Regions from separate parts of the Beduinella massiliensis genome, predicted to be linked through region 3. Evidence: predicted binding sites of a transcription regulator. Region 3 holds the regulator's gene; each other region holds the start of a gene.
What was found. The regulator HrcA, encoded in region 3, represses chaperone genes, less so after heat shock. The targets are predictions, from matches to a motif close to TGTTAGCACTCNNNNNNNNNGAGTGCTAACA.
Positions count from the first base shown of each region.

Region 1: C1725_RS13335 (co-chaperone GroES) is a predicted target of HrcA. The motif match lies at 3,172-3,202, and genes of this name have one in related genera.
Region 2: htpG (molecular chaperone HtpG) is a predicted target of HrcA. The motif match lies at 3,149-3,179, and genes of this name have one in related genera.

Region 1 covers NZ_LT963430.1:2,741,205-2,747,247, forward strand. The annotation lists gene C1725_RS13325 (MFS transporter) at 1-1,052, opposite strand, end outside; gene groL (chaperonin GroEL) at 1,167-2,798, opposite strand; gene C1725_RS13335 (co-chaperone GroES) at 2,846-3,130, opposite strand; gene mutY (A/G-specific adenine glycosylase) at 3,387-4,448, shown strand; gene C1725_RS19425 (GNAT family N-acetyltransferase) at 4,450-5,847, shown strand; gene C1725_RS13350 (helix-turn-helix transcriptional regulator) at 5,864-6,043, shown strand, end outside.
Region 2 covers NZ_LT963430.1:3,549,412-3,555,454, reverse strand. The annotation lists gene C1725_RS17055 (adenine deaminase C-terminal domain-containing protein) at 1-1,470, opposite strand, end outside; gene C1725_RS17050 (amidohydrolase) at 1,700-3,010, shown strand; gene htpG (molecular chaperone HtpG) at 3,257-5,131, shown strand; gene C1725_RS19520 (hypothetical protein) at 5,384-5,545, opposite strand; gene C1725_RS17040 (substrate-binding domain-containing protein) at 5,544-6,043, shown strand, end outside.
Region 3 covers NZ_LT963430.1:1,713,707-1,719,749, reverse strand. The annotation lists gene dnaK (molecular chaperone DnaK) at 1-1,676, opposite strand, end outside; gene grpE (nucleotide exchange factor GrpE) at 1,754-2,440, opposite strand; gene hrcA (heat-inducible transcriptional repressor HrcA) at 2,437-3,474, opposite strand; gene hemW (radical SAM family heme chaperone HemW) at 3,608-4,768, opposite strand; gene lepA (translation elongation factor 4) at 4,770-6,043, opposite strand, start outside.

The DNA.
Region 1 (6,043 bases), 1.0 Mb from region 3:
GCGCCGACGAGCGGCGGCACGAAGGTCGAGCCCACGTAGGCCACCGCCATTTGCAGCCCCATCGCGGCCTGCGAGGCGCGCTTCCCAAAGTGGCGCGGCGTCTCGTGAATCAGGCTCGGATAAATCGGCGCGCAGCCGACGCCCAGCAGCAGCAGACCGAACAATGAAAACAGCGCCGGCAGCGGCAGGATGAGAATCAGCGCGCCCCCGAGCATGCCTGCGCAGCCGATGCGGATCATCCGCCGCGCTTCCAGTCGCATGCTCAAAAAACCGGAAAGCGCGCGGCCGATGGTGATGCCGCCGTAAAAGCAGGAACCCCACGCCGCAGCCGTAGCCGTATCGAGTGCGCGCATCTCCACGAGGTAGCTGGGCATCCACAGCCCGGCCGTCACCTCGACGCCGCAGTAGCACAGGAAGGACAGAAGTGCAAACGGCATGCCGGGCAGCCGCAGCGCTTCCCGATTGGAAACGAAGTGGACGTCTTCTTCCCCCTGCGCCTTTTCCGGCTGTTCTCCCCGCTTCCAGAGCGGCATGGAAAAGGCCAGTACCGCGCAGAGCGCGAACTGAAGCACCGATATGACGCGATAGCCGCTCGCCCATCCCGTTCTCAGCATGCAGGCCGAAAGGATGATCGGCCCCGCCGTCGCGCCGATGCCCCAGAAACAGTGCAGCCAGCTCATATGCTGCGCGCGGTAGTGCATTGCCACGAAATTATTGAGCGCCGCGTCCACCGACCCCGCGCCCAGCCCCAGCGGCACGGCGAGCAGGCAAAGCCACCATAGGGAGCGTGCAAACGAATAGCCCAGCAGCGCGAACGCCGTCATAAGCACGCTGACGAGCGTCACCTTCCCCGTGCCAAAGCGGCGAATGACGCGGCTGCTCATGAGGCTGGAGACGATCGTGCCGAAGCTTACGATCATCGAGACGGCACCTGCGGCAGAAAGCGGCGCCGCCAGGTCCACGCGCATGACGGGCCAAGCCGCGCCGAGGAGTGAATCGGGCAGACCCAGGCTGATGAAGGCGAGATAGATGACGACGAGAAGCGTACCCACTTCATAATCCCCCCAAATACAAGCTGAAACCCAGTATAGCATAGAAAGGAAAAAGTGCCCACACAGGATCGCTGTGTGGGCACAAAGCTGCTAATTTTCGGAAGGGATGAGCTATTAATACATGCCGCCCATGCCGCCCTGCGGGGCCGCTGCGGGCGCGGGGTTCTTCTCCGGCAGGTCCGCCACCAGGGACTCGGTGGTCAGCACCATCGCCGCGACGGATGCTGCATTCTGCAGCGCGCTGCGGGTGACCTTCGTCGGGTCGAGGATGCCGCGTGCAACCATGTCGCAGTACTCGCCCTTGAGTGCGTCGAAGCCGTAGCCCGGCTTGCGGGACTTCTTGATGGTCTCCACGATGACGGAGCCCTCGATGCCGGCGTTCGCAGCAATCTGACGAACCGGCTCCTCCAGCGCGCGCAGCACGATGGAAACGCCCGTCTTCGCATCGCCACTGTGCTTCGGCAGCTCGGCGGCCACCCTGCCCAGCACGCTCAGCAGCGCGGTTCCGCCGCCCGGGACGATGCCTTCTTCGACGGCAGCGCGGGTCGCTGCCAACGCGTCCTCGATGCGGAGCTTGCGCTCTTTCATCTCGATCTCGGTCGCCGCGCCGACCTGGATGACGGCTACGCCGCCCGCCAGCTTCGCCAGACGCTCCTGGAGCTTTTCCTTGTCGTAATCGCTCGTCGTCTCACCGATCTGGGTGCGGATGGAGTTGACGCGCGCCTGAATAGCGGCCTTGTCGCCCGCGCCCTCGACGATGGTGGTGTTGTCCTTGTCGACCTTGACCTGACGCGCACGACCCAGCATGTTCATGGTCGCGTCCTTGAGCTCTAGGCCGACCTCCTCGGTGATGACGGTGCCGCCCGTCAGCACGGCGATATCCTCCAGCATGGCCTTGCGGCGGTCGCCGAAGCCCGGCGCCTTGACGGCGACGCAGGTGAACGTTCCACGGAGCTTGTTGAGCACCAGCGTGGTCATCGCTTCGCCCTCGACGTCCTCAGCGATGATGAGCATCTTCTTGCCGGACTGCACGACCTGCTCGAGCAGCGGCAGCAGCTCCTGGATGTTGGAGATTTTCTTGTCGGTGATGAGGATGACCGGATCGTCCAGCACGGCTTCCATCTTATCCGTGTCGGTCGCCATGTAGGCGGAGACGTAGCCGCGGTCGAACTGCATGCCTTCCACGATATTGAGCTCGGTCTTCATGGTCTTCGATTCTTCGACCGTGATGACGCCGTCGTTGCCGACCTTCTCCATCGCGTCGGAAACCAGCACGCCGACCTCGTCACTCGAAGCGGAAATCGCCGCGACATGCGCGATGGCGTCCTTGCCCTCGATCGGCTTGGACAGCTCCTTGAGACCCTCGACGGCGGCCGCCGTCGCGTCCTCGATGCCGGCCTTCAGCACCATGGGATTCGCGCCCGCCGCCAGGTTCTTGAGGCCCTCGCGGATCATCGCCTGCGCCAGCAGGGTGGCGGTGGTGGTGCCGTCGCCCGCGACGTCGTTCGTCTTGGTGGCGACTTCCTTCACGAGCTGCGCACCCATGTTTTCAAAGGCGTCCTCCAGCTCGACTTCCTTGGCGATGGTGACGCCGTCATTCGTGATCAGCGGCGCGCCGAACTTTTTGTCCAGCACCACGTTGCGGCCCTTCGGGCCCAGGGTGATCTTCACGGTATCGGCCAGCGCGTTGACGCCGCGCTCAAGCGCGTGACGGGCCTCTTCGCCGAAAATAATCTGCTTCGCCATGATAATTACTTCCTTTCCCACTCGTTATAACTCAAGGATGTTCAGGCTTATTCCACGATCGCGAGGATGTCGCTCTGGCGAACGATGATCAGCTCCTGACCGTCGATCTTAACCTCGGTGCCCGCGTACTTGGAGTAGATGACCTTCTGGCCGACCTTCACCTGCATGGAAACTTCCTTGCCGTCCACCAGCCCGCCCGGGCCGACAGCGAGCACCTCAGCCGTCTGGGGCTTTTCTTTGGCGCTGCTCGTCAGGATGATGCCACCCTTGCTGGTCTCCTCAGCTTCGAGGTTCTTGATGACCACGCGGTCAAAAAGCGGTTTCACGTTCATAATCAATGCCTCCTTGATGGAATGATAAACTTGTTTGGGGTTGTTAGCACTCTCAATAGGTGAGTGCTAAATCATGCTGATAGTTTAAGCCATTCTCCCGTTCATGACAAGTGGGAAAATTGCACAAATTTTTAAGAAATTTGTTATCTTCGTTTTTCCGGATCTCCGCTTCCTTCTGCCAGCGACATGCTACGTTCGAAAATCCGCGTAGCGCAGCGCGCGCGGCTATGCTACAATAGCAGGACGGAGGTTTGCCATGAACAAGACGGAATTTTCGGAGGCGCTGCTCTCCTGGTACGACGCGGAGCATCGCCCGCTCCCCTGGCGCGAAACGCGCGATCCCTACGCCATCTGGGTTTCCGAAATCATGCTGCAGCAGACGCGTGCCGAGACGGTTATTTCCTATTATGAGCGGTTTCTCGCCCGCTTTCCGGACGCGCGCGCGTTAGCGCAGGCGCCGGAGGAGGACGTGCTCAAGGCGTGGGAGGGCCTGGGATATTATTCCCGCGCGCGCAATCTGCAATCAGCGGCGCGCAAAATCGTGCAGGAATACGGAGGAAATCTGCCGGACACCTGCGCAGAGCTGCGAAAACTGCCCGGCATCGGCCCCTATACCGCAGGCGCCGTGGCCTCGATCTGCTATGGCGAACGGGTGGCCGCAGTGGATGGCAACGTAGAGCGCGTCGTCGCCCGCGTCTTCGGCGTGCGGGAGGACGTAACGCAGCCCGCTGTGAAGCGCGCGGTTGCAGATCGCGCGCAAAGCCTCGTGCCGTCCCTTCGCACAGGCGACTTCACCAACGCGATGATGGAGCTGGGCGCGACCGTCTGCACGCCCGGCGCGCCCAGATGCCTGCTGTGCCCGGTGCGCGCGCTGTGCGACGCGTTCGAAACGGGCGACGCGGAACAGCTCCCGGTTAAGAAGAAGGCGCGACCTCAGCGCTCGATACAGGTGGGCGTTGCCGTCGTCTATTCGGGTGGACGCGTGCTGCTGCAAAGGCGAAGCGAACGCCTGCTCGGTGGGCTGTGGGTCTTTCCGCTCTTTGAAGACGCCGTCACGGACAGAGCGCTCTGCGCGCGCCTCGAGGCGCTGGGCGTGCCCGCCATCTATGATGCGCCGCTCGGCACGGCGCGCCACGTCTTTACCCACATCATCTGGGAGATGACGCTGCACGCCTTTCAGGCGGAGAACGTGCCCGCGCCGGACGGCTGCCGCTGGGCGACGGCCGACGAGCTGCGAGCGCTGCCGCTGCCCACCGCCGTAAAGGCCGCGCGAAAGGATGCGCTGCGCCTGCTGTCAAGGCAAGAGGAGGAAATTTAAATTGAACGTCTTTCTTGAAACCGAACGCCTTCTCCTGCGCGAGATGACGGAAGCCGATCTGCCCGACCTTTGCGAGATTTTGCAGGACCCGCGCGTGATGACCGCCTACGAGGGGCCTTTCCCGATCGAAGAGGTTCACTCCTGGCTTTCCCGCCAGCAGGAGCGGTACGCGCGCGACGGATTCGGGCTTTGCGCCGTCGTTCGCAAACAGGATGGTCTCCTGGTCGGCCAGGCAGGCCTTACCCTGCAGGATACGCCGCAGGGCAGGAAGGTCGAGATTGGCTACCTGTTCAAATACGCCTGCTGGCATCAGGGCTACGCGACGGAAGCCGCCGCCGGCGCGATGCGCTACGCGTTCGACGTGCTGGGCGTGCAATGCATTTGCTCGATCATTCGGGACACGAACGAAGCCTCGCAGGCCGTCGCGCGGCGAAACGGCCTCGTCCCCACTTTTACGTTCACGAAACATTATCGTGGGGTGGACATGCCGCACATCGTCTTTGAGCGCCGCCGCGATCCCCGCGCGCCGTTCAAGGCGCTGCCCGGGAATGCCTGGGACGTTTCCTGCGAACATATGGACGCCCTGGCGGACGGCGTCTTTTCCGTGGATGGCGTCCGCGTGCTCAAATCCTTCGCTCGCTTGCAGGACGCAAAAGCGTTTGCCGACGCCTCTCAGGCTTTCCGGGAGGCCGGACTGCCGGCCGCTCCGATTCTGCCGACGCGGACGGGTGACGCGTTTTATACAGCTCCGGACGGTACCGCCTACGCGCTGTATGCGCGTCTGCCCGGCGCGCCGCTGTGCGGATTCTTTGCGCCCGGCGGCGAGGAAAAGCTGCGGCTGCTCGGCGAGGTCAGCGCGCGCATTCACGCGGCGCTGGAAACCTGCTGCGCGCACGGCTTCCGCCGCTGCGACGCGGAGGGCGAAATCCGCCGCTTTTCCCGCTTACAGGGCGTGGACGCGCGCGTGCCACCCCTCATGGACGCCCTATGCGCGCTGTACGCGAAGCTTCCGCGCCAGGTCATTCACCGCGATCTGCATCCTGGCAACGTTCTGTTCGAAGGAACACACTTTTCCGGCCTGATCGACAACGACCACGCGCATGTGAACGCGCGGCTGTACGACATCTGTTACATGCTGCTCGCCGTGCTCGCACACGAAGGCGGCGATGTGCCGAATCTTTCCGCATGGCTCTCGCTCTTTAGCGCATATCTGCGCGGGTACGAAGCCGTCTCGCCGCTGAGCGGCGATGAACGCGCGGCGCTGCCCGGCTGCTGCCTCTACGTGGAGCTCTGCTTTCTCGCCTATTTTGAAGAGATTGGCGACGTCGGGGACGCTTGCATCACCCATCAACTGATCGGCAGGCTTCTGGGCGCGCAGGATGCGCTCGCCCGGCTGTAGGGCGGAAAGGAGCGCTATGACATCCCGTCTCTTTGAAATCCTCTACGTGCTGCTCGAGCGCAGGCAGGTCAGCGCCCCGGAGCTTGCGCAGCGTCTGGGGGTATCCGTGCGAACGGTCTACCGCGACGTGGAAGCGCTGAGCGAAGCAGGCATTCCGGTATACGCCTCGCAGGGACGCGGCGGCGGCATCGCCCTG
Region 2 (6,043 bases), 1.8 Mb from region 3:
GCAGACGCCGCCGCCCGCCTCGATCAGCGCGTTGGCGCACAGCAGCATGTCCGCGTCGTTTGAGCCGTAGACCGTGAGGTTATGGCAGTCGTGCGCGTAGGTGGTGCCCAGCGCGCCGCGGAAGCCCTCCATGTGCGAGAGGAAGCCGAGGGAGCGGCTGCCCTGCCCGTGGCGGCAAAAGACCGCCATCTTCGCATAGGGGCCGTTTTGCAGCACGCCGCCGCGCACCGGCACGTCGCCCTGCTCCAACACCGTGCGCGACGTCTTTCCGTCCTGCGCGATGAGGCGGACGCGCGCGCGCCCTTCCTGAATCGAGGCGCGAATCGTGAAGTCCGAAGGCGTCAGCGGGGAGAGGCGCATCGTGCGGTAGGCGGAATCGGGAAAGCGGGTCTGGGGAATGTCCACGGCCATATGCCCGTTTCGCGCGACGACGCGGCCCGCGCAGAGCACGACGCTGGGCTGCACGTCCAGCAGGTCGGGCAGCAGCACGATGTCCGCGCGCCTGCCCGGCGCGATCGCGCCCACGCTGTACTGGCGCAGGCGGTCGGCGGCGTTGATCGTGACGTAGCGGTAGCACAGGAGCGGACGAAGGCCCAGCGCCATGGCCTTTCGCATGACGGAATTGAGGTGCCCCTCGGCGCAAAGGCGCGTCAGCGGCACGTCGTCGGTCACGAGCATGACGCGGTTTTGCACGTTCAGCCTGTTCAGCGTTTCCATGAGCTCGCGGGTGAGGAAGCGCTCCTGAATCTGCACGCACATCCCCAATCGCAGCTTTTCCAGCACCGTCTCCGGATCCATGTAGGTGTGGTCGCAGTCGATCCCCGGCGCGGCGAAGGCCTGAAGGTCCGCGCCGTGCAGCGCGGGCACGTGACCGTCGAGCGGCACGCCCGCCTCGCGCGCAGCGCGGCAGATCGCGAGCATCCTATCGTCCCCGGCCGCGACGCCGTTGAAGTCCATCACCTCGCCCAGCCCCAGCACGCCGGGCAGCGCGAGCATGCGGCGCACAGCCTCCGCGTCCACGTCGGCGCCGGAGGTTTCAAAGCCCGGCGCGCTCGGAACGGTCGAGGGGGCCATCAGGTGCACGGTCAGCGGAAGCTTCTCGCAGGCGAGAGAGAGCAGCGCCACGCCTTCCTCGCCCAGCACGTTGGCGATTTCATGCGGGTCGGCGCACACGCTGGTCGTGCCCAGCGGCAAAATCGCCTGCGCGAAGTGCGCGGGCGTCATCATGCTGCTTTCCAGGTGCATATGGCTGTCGATGAAGCCCGGCGCGGCGTACATGCCGCCGCCGTCGAGGGTTTCCTTCGCGCGGTGCTCCGAAATCGGCGGCCCCGCGTAGGCGATGTCGCCGTCCACGATGCCGATGGAGGCCTCGTAGATTTCGAGCGTCATGACGTTCACAAGGCGGATGTTCGTGATTAACAGGTCGAAGGGATGCAGGCCACGGCTGGCCAACCCAATTTTTGCATTCATTGCGCGCTCCTATCAGGGAAGTTAAAGATAAATCCGAACGATTAAATCGTATCCTATTCTAAACGTTCTGTCAATAGGCGGCGCGAAAGAAAACGGCTCTCGTTTTCTGGAGAAATCGGTCGAAAAGGAATGCCGTTTTTTAGGGGTTTGGCTTTATGCGGGGACACGCTTGCTTTTGGCGGCGCAGGCGGGTATAATGCTTTCGATCCTACAGAAAGAAGGGCGGAACATGACAAAGGAAGAGCTCAAGCAGCGCGTGCTGGAGCGAATTGACGCGCGCAGGGACGAAATCATCGCCATCGGCGAGCAGATCTTTCACAACCCCGAATTGGGTTTTAAGGAATACAAGACCGCGCGGCTGGTGCGCGATACGTTCGACAGCCTGGGACTGGCGCACGAGGACGGCATCGCCCTCACCGGCGTAAAGGCCGAGGCAAAGGGCGGGCAAAGCCGGGCGCGCGTGCTCGTCATGGGCGAGCTGGACGCGGTCGTGTGCCCGCTGCACCCCTGCGCGGACCTTGAGACGGGCGCGGCGCATTCCTGCGGCCATAACGCCCAGATCGCGTCGATGCTGGGCGCTGCGATGGGCCTTGCGCCCTTCATGCGGGAACTGGACGGCGACGCGGTCTTCATGGCGGTGCCGGCGGAGGAATACGTCGAGCTGGAATACCGCGAGCGGCTGCGTCAGGATGGAAAGATCGAATTCTTTGGCGGCAAGCAGGAATTCATCCGCCTGGGCCAGCTGGAGGGCATCGACGCGGGCATGATGATTCATTCGCACGCCGGGGTCACGGAGCGCAAATTCCTCATCAACTGCGACAGCTCCGGCTTTCTGGGCAAGATCGTGCGCTACCACGGGCAGGAAGCGCATGCGGGCGCGGAGCCGTTCGCGGGGGTGAACGCGCTGAACGCGGCGGCGCTTTCGATCATGGCGATCAACGCGAACCGCGAGACGTTCAGGGACAGCGACCGCATCCGCGTGCACCCGATCATCACCAAGGGCGGCGACCTGGTGAACATCGTCCCGGCGGACGTGCGCATGGAGACCTACGTGCGCGGGCGCACGATCGAGGCGGTCGTGGACGCCTCCGACAAGGTGGACCGCGCGCTGCGCGCGGGGGCGATGGCGGTCGGCGCGACGCTGGACATCGTGCAGACGCCCGGCTATCTGCCGATGCTTCAGGACCCGGAGCTGAATCGCCTGTTCGCGGAAAACAGCGAGGCGCTGTTGGGCGAGGGCGCGAACCTCTACGGCTACGAACTGATGGGCGCGACCGACGCGGGCGACGTGAGCTCCGTCGTCCCCTTCATGCACATCTCCACCGGCGGCTACGACGGCACGGCGCACAGCAAGGACTTCACCGTCTGCGACAAGGAGATGGCCTACGTCATGCCCGCGCGCGCGATGGCGATGACGGTGGTGGATCTTCTGTGGGACGGCGCCCGGAAGGCGCGGGCGATCCGCGCGGATTATACCCCCAGGTTCACGCGGGAGTCGTACGTTGACTTCTGGCGGCAATATAATAAGGAAACGCATTGAACTACGGCGCGTCAGGCGGCATTCGCCTGGCGCGTGTTTTTTGATCGCGGAGGCAGTTGCATTTCCGGTCGGTGCGCAGCAAATGATCTGAGCAGCGCGCCGAGAGCGCAGGGACGGCAGACTGACCGTCCCTGATTCTGTTAGCACTCTTAATGGTTGAGTGCTAAAAAGTGCTTGACATGCGCGCCGGAGGGGACTACAATAGGGCCCGTAAGGAAAATTTTCTGACCAGGGGAGGTTCTATATATGGAAAAGAAGACCGGAAGCGTATCGATTCATGCGCAGAATATCATGCCCGTCATCAAGAAGTGGCTGTATTCGGACAAGGATATCTTCATCCGCGAGCTGGTGAGCAACGGCTGCGACGCCATCACCAAGATGAAGATCGCCAGCGGCGAGCAGGAGGGCTACGAGGTGCACGTCGAGGTGGACGCCGCAAAGAAGCAGCTCCGCTTCATCGACAACGGCATCGGCATGACCGCCGAGGAGGTCGAAAAGTACATCGGACAGGTAGCCTTCTCCGGCGCGGAGGAGTTCCTCAAGCAGTACGACGACAAGGACAAGGACGGCGGCATCATCGGCCACTTCGGCCTGGGCTTCTATTCCGCGTTCATGGTATCCTCCAAGGTGACGATCGATACCCTCTCCTATCAGCCGGGCGCCGTGGCCGTGCGCTGGGTGAGCGAGGACGGCATGGAATACACCGTGGAGGGCAGCGACTGGAACCGGCGCGGCACCTGCATCACCCTCGACATCGCGGAGGGCGAGGAGGAATTCGTGCGTCCCTACCGCGTGCGCGAGGTGCTAGACCGTTACTGCGCCTTCATGCAGACGCCGATCTTCCTGGACGAGATCAAGCCTGAGGAAGAGAAGAAGGAAGAGGATCCCAAGGCCGAGGGCGAGGACGCGGAGCCGGAAAAGGAGCCGGAAGCGCCTAAGCCCATCAACGACACCCACCCGCTGTGGCTCAAGAACCCCTCCGACTGCACGGAGGACGAATACAAAGCCTTCTACCGCAAGGTGTTCCGCGAGTACGAGGACCCGCTCTTCTGGGTGCACCTCAACGTAGACTATCCCTTCAAGCTCAAGGGCATCCTCTACTTCCCCAAGCTCAAGCAGGACTTCGGCGGCATGGAGGGCCAGATCAAGCTGTTCAGCGGCCAGGTGTTCGTCGCGGACAACATCAAGGAGGTCATCCCCGAGTTCCTGATGCTCCTCAAGGGCGTCATCGACTGCCCCGACCTGCCCCTCAACGTCTCGCGTTCGTTCCTGCAAAACGACGGCTACGTGCGCAAGATCAGCGGGCATATCACCAAGAAGGTGGCGGATCGCCTGACCGGCATGGCGGGCAACGACAGGCCCTCCTTTGAGAAGTACTGGCCGGACATTCATCCCTTCATCAAGTACGGCTGCATGCGCGACGAGAAGTTTAACGAGCGCATGAAGGACGTGCTGCTCTACAAGACCGTGGACGGACGCTTCCTCACGCTTTCGGAGTACATCGAGGCCAACAAGGAAAAGGCCCCGGACAAGGTGCTCTACACCACGGACGAGAGCCGCCAGGACGCGATGATCAAGCTGTACCGCGACCAGGGCATCGACGTGGTGGTGCTCGACACGCCCATCGACGTAAACTTCGTTTCCTTTATGGAGTATTCCGGCCAGAAGGACGGGAAGCTCAAGTTCTGCCGCGTGGACGCGGATCTGTCCGCCCTCAAGGAGGAGGGGGGCGAGGCGCCCGCTCTGGACACGGACAAGCTGACGAAGCTGTTCCGCGAGGCCACGGGCAAGGCGGAGCTGAAGGTGGAGCTGCAGGCCCTGCGCGACGCGGAGCTGCCCGCGATGCTGCTGGAGGACGAGCAGACCCGCCGCTTTAAGGACATGTCGCGCCTGTACGGCGAAAAGGGCTTCTCCCTGCCGGACGACTGCACGCTGGTGCTCAACAGCAAGAACCCCGTCGTCGCCGCCCTTTCCACGGGCGAGGAGGGCGAGCGCCAGAGGATGATCGCCAGCCAGGTGTACGACCTGGCGGAGCTGTCGCGAGCGCCGCTTTCGCCCGAGCAAATGACCGCCTTCCTCAAACGCTCGATGAAGCTGTGCGAGCTGGCAGCGGAAAAATAAAAAAAATTTCTTTTAAAACGAAGCCGCGTGATTTCCGCAGCTTCGTTTTTTATGTCCAATACAACGTGGCAGAAATTTGGCGAATTGTGACAGGAATGCGGCGGAAAGATGGCACAAGAGCTACGATAAAGCCGAGAGGATTTAGTTGACTTTTTCCAAAACTGGTGTTATGATATGTCCGTCGGGTGTGGAAAAAATAGACACCAAGGGTATCTCATTGCTAAACCGGCGTCGAGAAATGAATCTGTTTTGTTACATGGCCCAAAAAGAAAACAGCGGACGCTTTAAAATATCAAAAAAGCTCCAAAAGCGTCCACTAAACGGGAAATCACGATATAGGGGACCGGCTTTTCCTGATTTTTGCGCGGAGGCAACCGCGTGAAAATAAAAAAACCTAAAGGAGATTTTAGCCATGAAAAAGATCCTTGCTCTGGTATTGGCGCTGAGCCTGGCGCTCGGCCTGGGCGCTACGGCGCTGGCCGAAGGCGACGCGTACGTGTTCTGGTATACGTTCAGCGACGTGTATCTTTCCAGCGTGCGCGCGGCCCTGAACGACGCGATGAAGGGCGCGAACATCGCGTTCGTGGACAACGACGCGAACGCTACCCAGGCGACGCAGACCGACCAGATTTCCACCGCCATCGCGAGCAAAGCGGGCCTGTTGGCCGTGAACATCTGCGAGACCGGCGCAGACGGCATCGCGCAGAACGTCGTGGACATGGCGAAGGCCGCGGACATCCCGCTGGTGTTCTTCAACCGCTCCGTGTCCGAAGACATCGTCAAGAGCTATGACAAGTGCGTGTTCGTCGGCACCAACTACGAAGAGGCCGGCATCATGCAGGGCAAGATGATCGGTGAGTACGTCCTGGCGAACTACGACGCGCTCGACCTCAACGGCGACGGCGTCATCAG
Region 3 (6,043 bases):
TGCGCGGCCTTGATCTGTTCCACGTCGTTCGACTCGCGCACCTTCTTGAAGGCGTCCAGCTCGCTCTGCACGGTCGCCTTGTCCTCGTCCGTCAGCTTATCGCCCAGATCCTTGAGCTGCTTTTCGACCTCGAAGACCATGCTGTCCGCCCGGTTGAGGGTTTCGACCTCTTCCTTCTTCTTCTTGTCCTCGGCGGCAAACTGCTCCGCTTCCTTCACGCGCTGGTTGATCTCGTCCTCCGTCAGGTTGGTGGAGGCGGTGATCGTCACCTTCTGCTCGTTGCCCGTGCCCAGGTCCTTGGCGCTGACGTTCACGATGCCGTTGCGATCGATGTTGAAGGTAACCTCGATCTGCGGCACGCCGCGCGGCGCGGGGGCAATGCCGGTCAACTGGAAACGGCCCAACGTCTTGTTGCCCGCGGCCATCTCGCGCTCGCCCTGCAGCACGTGCACTTCGACGCTCGTCTGTCCGTCGGCGGCGGTGGAGAAGATCTGCGACTTGGTGGTCGGGATGGTGGTGTTGCGGTCGATCAGGCGCGTGAACACGCCGCCCATCGTCTCAATGCCCAGGGACAGCGGCGTCACGTCCAGCAGCAGCACGTCCTTGACCTCGCCGCCGAGCACGCCGCCCTGAATCGCAGCGCCCAGCGCCACGCACTCGTCCGGGTTGATGTTCTTGTAGGGGTCCTTGCCGGTGATCTTCTTGACGGCGTCCTGCACCGCCGGGATGCGGGTAGAGCCGCCGACGAGGATCACGCGGTCGATCTGCGAGGCGGAGAGGCCCGCGTCGCTCAGCGCGCGCTGCACCGGCTGCAAGGTCGCGTCCACCAGATCGCGGGTCAGCTCGTCGAACTTCGCGCGGGTGAGGGTCATGTCCAGGTGCTTGGGGCCGGTCGCGTCCGCCGTGATGAACGGCAGGTTGATGTTGGTGCTCATGACGCCGGAAAGCTCGATCTTCGCCTTCTCGGCAGCCTCCTTCAGGCGCTGCAGCGCCATGCGGTCGGCCTTGAGGTCGATGCCGTTCTCGCGCTTGAACTCGCTGGCGAGGTAATCGATGATGCGCTGGTCGAAGTCGTCGCCGCCCAGACGGGTGTTGCCGTTGGTGGCCAGCACCTCGAACACGCCGTCGCCGATCTCCAGAATGGAGACGTCGAACGTGCCGCCGCCCAGGTCGTACACGAGGATCTTGTGGTTGTCGTCCTTGTCGAGGCCGTAGGCCAGCGAAGCGGCCGTCGGCTCGTTGATGATGCGCATGACCTCCAGGCCCGCGATGCGGCCCGCGTCCTTGGTGGCCTGGCGCTGGCTGTCGGAGAAGTAAGCCGGCACGGTGATGACCGCCTGCGTGACCGTCTCGCCCAGGTACGCTTCCGCGTCGGCCTTGAGCTTTTGCAGGATCATCGCGGAAATATCCTGCGGCGTGTAGGCCTTGCCGTCGATATCCACCTTGTAGTTGGTGCCCATCTCGCGCTTGATCGAAATGATGGTGCGGTCCGGGTTGGTGACGGCCTGACGCTTCGCCACCTGACCGCAGAGGCGCTCGCCGTTCTTGGCGAACGCGACGACGGAAGGCGTGGTGCGCGCGCCCTCAGCGTTGGGGATGACCGTCGCCTCGCCGCCTTCCATGACGGCTACACAGCTGTTCGTGGTACCCAGGTCAATGCCGATAATCTTTCCCATAATGATTTCCTCCTAGCCTAGATGAATCACTTGTTTGTGTGAGTTTTTCGTAAATCAAGAATGTATGTGATCAGGCTTCAGCCTGCGACCACCTTGACCATCGCGTGGCGAATCACGCGCGTCCCGACCTTATAGCCTTTTTGGAGCACAAGGCAAACCGTGCCCGGCTCGCCCTCGTCCTCCGCGCCTTGCAGCACCGCGTTTTCAAGCTCCGGGTCGAAAACCTCTCCCGCGCGGTCGATCACCTCGACGCCGAGCTTTTGCAGCGTCTCCCAAAGCCCCCGGTGCACGAGCTCCACCCCGCTCTTCAGGGGCGATTCCTCTTCCCCGGCGGATGCGAGCGCCCGCTCGATGTTGTCGAGCACGGGCAGCAGCTTTTCCACGGTATCCCGCTTGCCCTCTTCGTATGCCTCCGCGCGCACCGCGGTGTTGCGGCGGCGGTAGTTGTCAAAGTCGGCCTGCACGCGCTGGGCGAGGTTCAGGTACTCCTCGCACTTCGCGAGCGCGTCCGCAAGCTGCTTTTCCGCCTCCTGCCCGGCGGCTTCCTGCTCCTCTGCGCTCTCCTGCGCGGGCTCCTCCGTCTTAGGTACCTCTTCCTCCAGCAGCTCCTTGCTTACGTTCTCTTCGTTCATCGTCTTGCCCTTTCTTTTGCGGTCCTGCGACCATTGCCGTATCCGTTCTTTTTGAACGTCCGCCTGCTTCTTAATCCCGTCTACCACGCCGGCGCTCTTCTTTGAGCCGTCGTTCCCGCTCTTCTTTTTCATTTCTTGTCCTGCCCGGAAAGCATCTCCATCAGAGACTTTCCCATGTAATCAAGCGCTGAGATCACCCGGTTATACTGCATGCGCGTGGGGCCGATGATGCCGATGGTGTTCACCTTGCCGTTAGCGAGCCGGTATGTCGCCGTGACGACGGAGCAGTCCTTCGTCTCGGGCAGCCCGGTTTCCGGGCCGATGCGGATCGAAAACTCCATCTGCGTGCCGCCCGACAGCAGCCGGATCACCTTTTCCTTTGTTTCCAGCACGCTCAGCAGGCTTCTCGCCTTTTCCACATCGCTGTACTCGGGATAGTCCAGCAGGTTGGACGTGCCGCCGACCACCAGGTCCGTGTGGTCGCCCGGTTCCCCGCTCTCGCGGATCGTATCCAGCATGCCGCTGAGCAGCTCGCCCTGATCCCGAAACTCCGCGCCGATTCCTTCCAAAATCGCCTGCACCTGGCTCATCTTGCAGCCCGCGAGCCGCTCGGTCAGCATGCGGGAAACCCGGTACAGATCGTCCGTGCTCATGCCAGGGCTGATGTGCATCGGCGTCTGCTTGATGACCCCGGCATCCGTCACCAGAATCAAAAGCGCCATGCCCTCCGTCACCGGCACCAGCTGCAGATGGCGCAGCTTCAGGTTTTCCTCCTCCGGCTGGCGCGTCATGATGACCGAGGTATAATGCGTCACGCTGGAAAGCGCCTGCGCCGCGCGCTCGGCCACGTCCTCCACCTGGCGCACGCGCCGGTCGAAGAACTGGCTGATGACCTTCGCCTCCTCCGGGGTCAGCGGGGTGCGCTTCATCAGCTGATCTACGTACAGCCTGTACGCCTTGTACGAGGGCACGCGGCCCGCCGACGTGTGCGGCGAATCCAGATAACCCAGCTCCTCCAGATCGCTCATTTCATTGCGAATGGTCGCCGAGGACAAGCTCTGCTCGTACTTGCGCGAGATCGTTCGAGAACCTACGGGCAGCGCCGTGACGATGTAGTCGTCGATGATCGCCTGCAGAATTCTGAATTTTCGCTCGACAAGATCCACGATTCATCACCTTTCCTTCGGGTTGTTAGCACTCTCAAAGGTCGAGTGCTAACCAACGTGATAAAAATAGCACTCCTTTGCGCTTTTGTCAAGGTGTTTGGAAGCATTTTTTGAACTTTTTGACCTTTTTTGATTAAAAACCGCTTTTGGGTGCTTCAAAGTCCATCAGTTCCACCAGCACGGCGTTCTGCACGTCCATGCCGCGGCGCGTCAAGCGCAAAAAATCCCCTTCCCAGATGAGCAGCCCCGCGTCTATGAGGCGCGTCAGCTTCTCGCCCCAGCACGCCTGCGGCGTCACGTGAAAGTCGCGCGCAAAGCGCGAGCCGTCCATGCCGCGCGTGAGGCGCAGGCCCAGCATCGCCCGCTCGAACATGCGATCCTTTACCGTAAGCGACTCGCAGGAATCCTGCGGGCTCTCCCCGGCGCGGACGGCGGAAAGGTACGTGCCCATGTGGGCAGTATTGCCAAAACGGCGCTCTTCCATGTAGCTGTGCGCCGCGAGCCCCACGCCCAGGTACGGCGCGCACGTCCAATAGACCAGATTGTGCCGGCATTCAAAGCCCGGCCGCGCAAAGTTGGAAAGCTCGTATTGGCAAAGTCCAGCCCGCTTCGCGGCCCGAATCGCCGCTTCGTACATCTCCCGCTCCGCGTCCTCGTCCGGCAGGGGCGGAAGGTTCCCTTCCGAAAGGGAAATGGCCAGGCGCGTGCCCTCCTCCACGATCAGCGCGTAGCAGGAAAGGTGCTTAGGCGAAAGGTCGAGCGCCCGCTCGAGCGTCTCCTGCCAGTCCGTCTTCGTCTGCCCCGGCAGGCCGTAGATGAGGTCGAGGTTGATGTTTTCAAAGCCCGCAGCGCGCGCCATGCGAACGCCCTCCTGCACGTCATGCAGGCGATGGATGCGTCCCAGCGTCTTTAAAAGCCCGTCCTGCGCGGCCTGCATGCCCAGCGACAGGCGGTTCACGCCCGCCGCGCGGTAGGCCGCCAGGCTTTCTGCCGTCAGCGTGCCGGGGTTCCCCTCCATCGTGATCTCCGCGTCCGCGGCAAAGGGAAAGCACGAGCGCGCGGCGTCCAGCAGTGCCCCGACCTGCGCGCCCGAAAGCAGCGTGGGCGTGCCCCCGCCGAGGAAGACCGTCCTCGCCCTGCATGCGGGAAAGCGCTCCGCCTGAGCGCGAAGCTCGAGCGAGAGCGCTTCCATGTACGTCTGCGCGTGGGAAAGCATCCCCGGGTAGGAGGCGAAGTCACAGTAGGCGCACTTCTTCACGCAAAAGGGGATGTGGATGTAAAGCCCGATGTCCATGTCAGTCCATCTTCAGAACGGTCATGAACGCCTCGCTGGGCACCTCGACGGAGCCGAGCTGGCGCATGCGCTTCTTGCCTTCCTTCTGTTTTTCCAGCAGCTTCTTCTTGCGCGAGATGTCGCCGCCGTAGCACTTGGCCAGCACGTCCTTGCGCAGCGCCTTCACCGTCTCACGGGCGATGACCTTGCCGCCGATCGCCGCCTGAATCGGGATCTCGAAGAGCTGACGCGGGATGACGTCCTTGAGCTTTTCCGCGATGGAGCGGCCGCGGCCATAGGCCTTTTCGCGGTGCACGATCATCGAGAGCGCATCGCACACGTCGCTGTTGAGCAGGATGTCCAGCTTCACCAGGTCGCTGGGCTCGTAGCCCGCCAGCTCGTAATCGTAGGAGGCATAGCCGCGCGTGCGGCTCTTGATCTGGTCGAAGAAGTCGAAGATGATCTCGCCCAGCGGCAGGATGTATTGAAGCCTGACGCGCGTGCCCTCGTACTGCATGTCCTTGAAGACGCCGCGCTTGTCCTGGCAAAGCTCCATGAGCGTGCCGACGTACTCCTGCGGGGTGTGGATGTAGGCGCGCACCACCGGCTCCTCCATCTCCTCGATCTCGCCCGCGGGCGGCAGGTTGGAGGGGTTGTCGCAGGTGACGATCGTGCCGTCCATCTTGTGCACCTTGTAGTTTACGCTCGGCGCGGTGGTGATGATGTCCAGGTCGAACTCGCGCTCCAGCCGCTCCTGGATGATCTCCATGTGCAGCAGCCCCAGAAAGCCGCAGCGGAAGCCGAAGCCCAGCGCCACGGACGTCTCCGGCTCGAAGGAAAGCGAGGCGTCGTTGAGACGCAGCTTCTCCAGCGCGTCCCGCAGGTTGTCGTAATCCGCGCCGTCCGTCGGGTAGATGCCGCAGAAGACCATGGGGTTCACCTGCCGGTAGCCCGGCAGGGGCTCCGCCGCCGGGTTTTCCGCGTCGGTAATCGTGTCGCCCACGCGCGTGTCGCGAACGTCCTTGATGGAGGCGGCCACGTAGCCGACGTCGCCGGGCAGCAGCTCGCTCACCGGGGAATAGCCCGGGCGGAACACGCCGACCTCCACCACGTCGAACTCCACGCCGCCCTGCATCATGCGGATGCGCATGCCCGCCTTGACGCTGCCCTCCACCACGCGCACGAAGCAGATGGCGCCCCTGTAGTTGTCGTAAAAGGAATCGAAGATCAGCGCGCGAAGCGGCTTGTCCTCGTCGCCCGCCGGCGCCGGGACGTAGTTCACCACCGCCTCCAGCA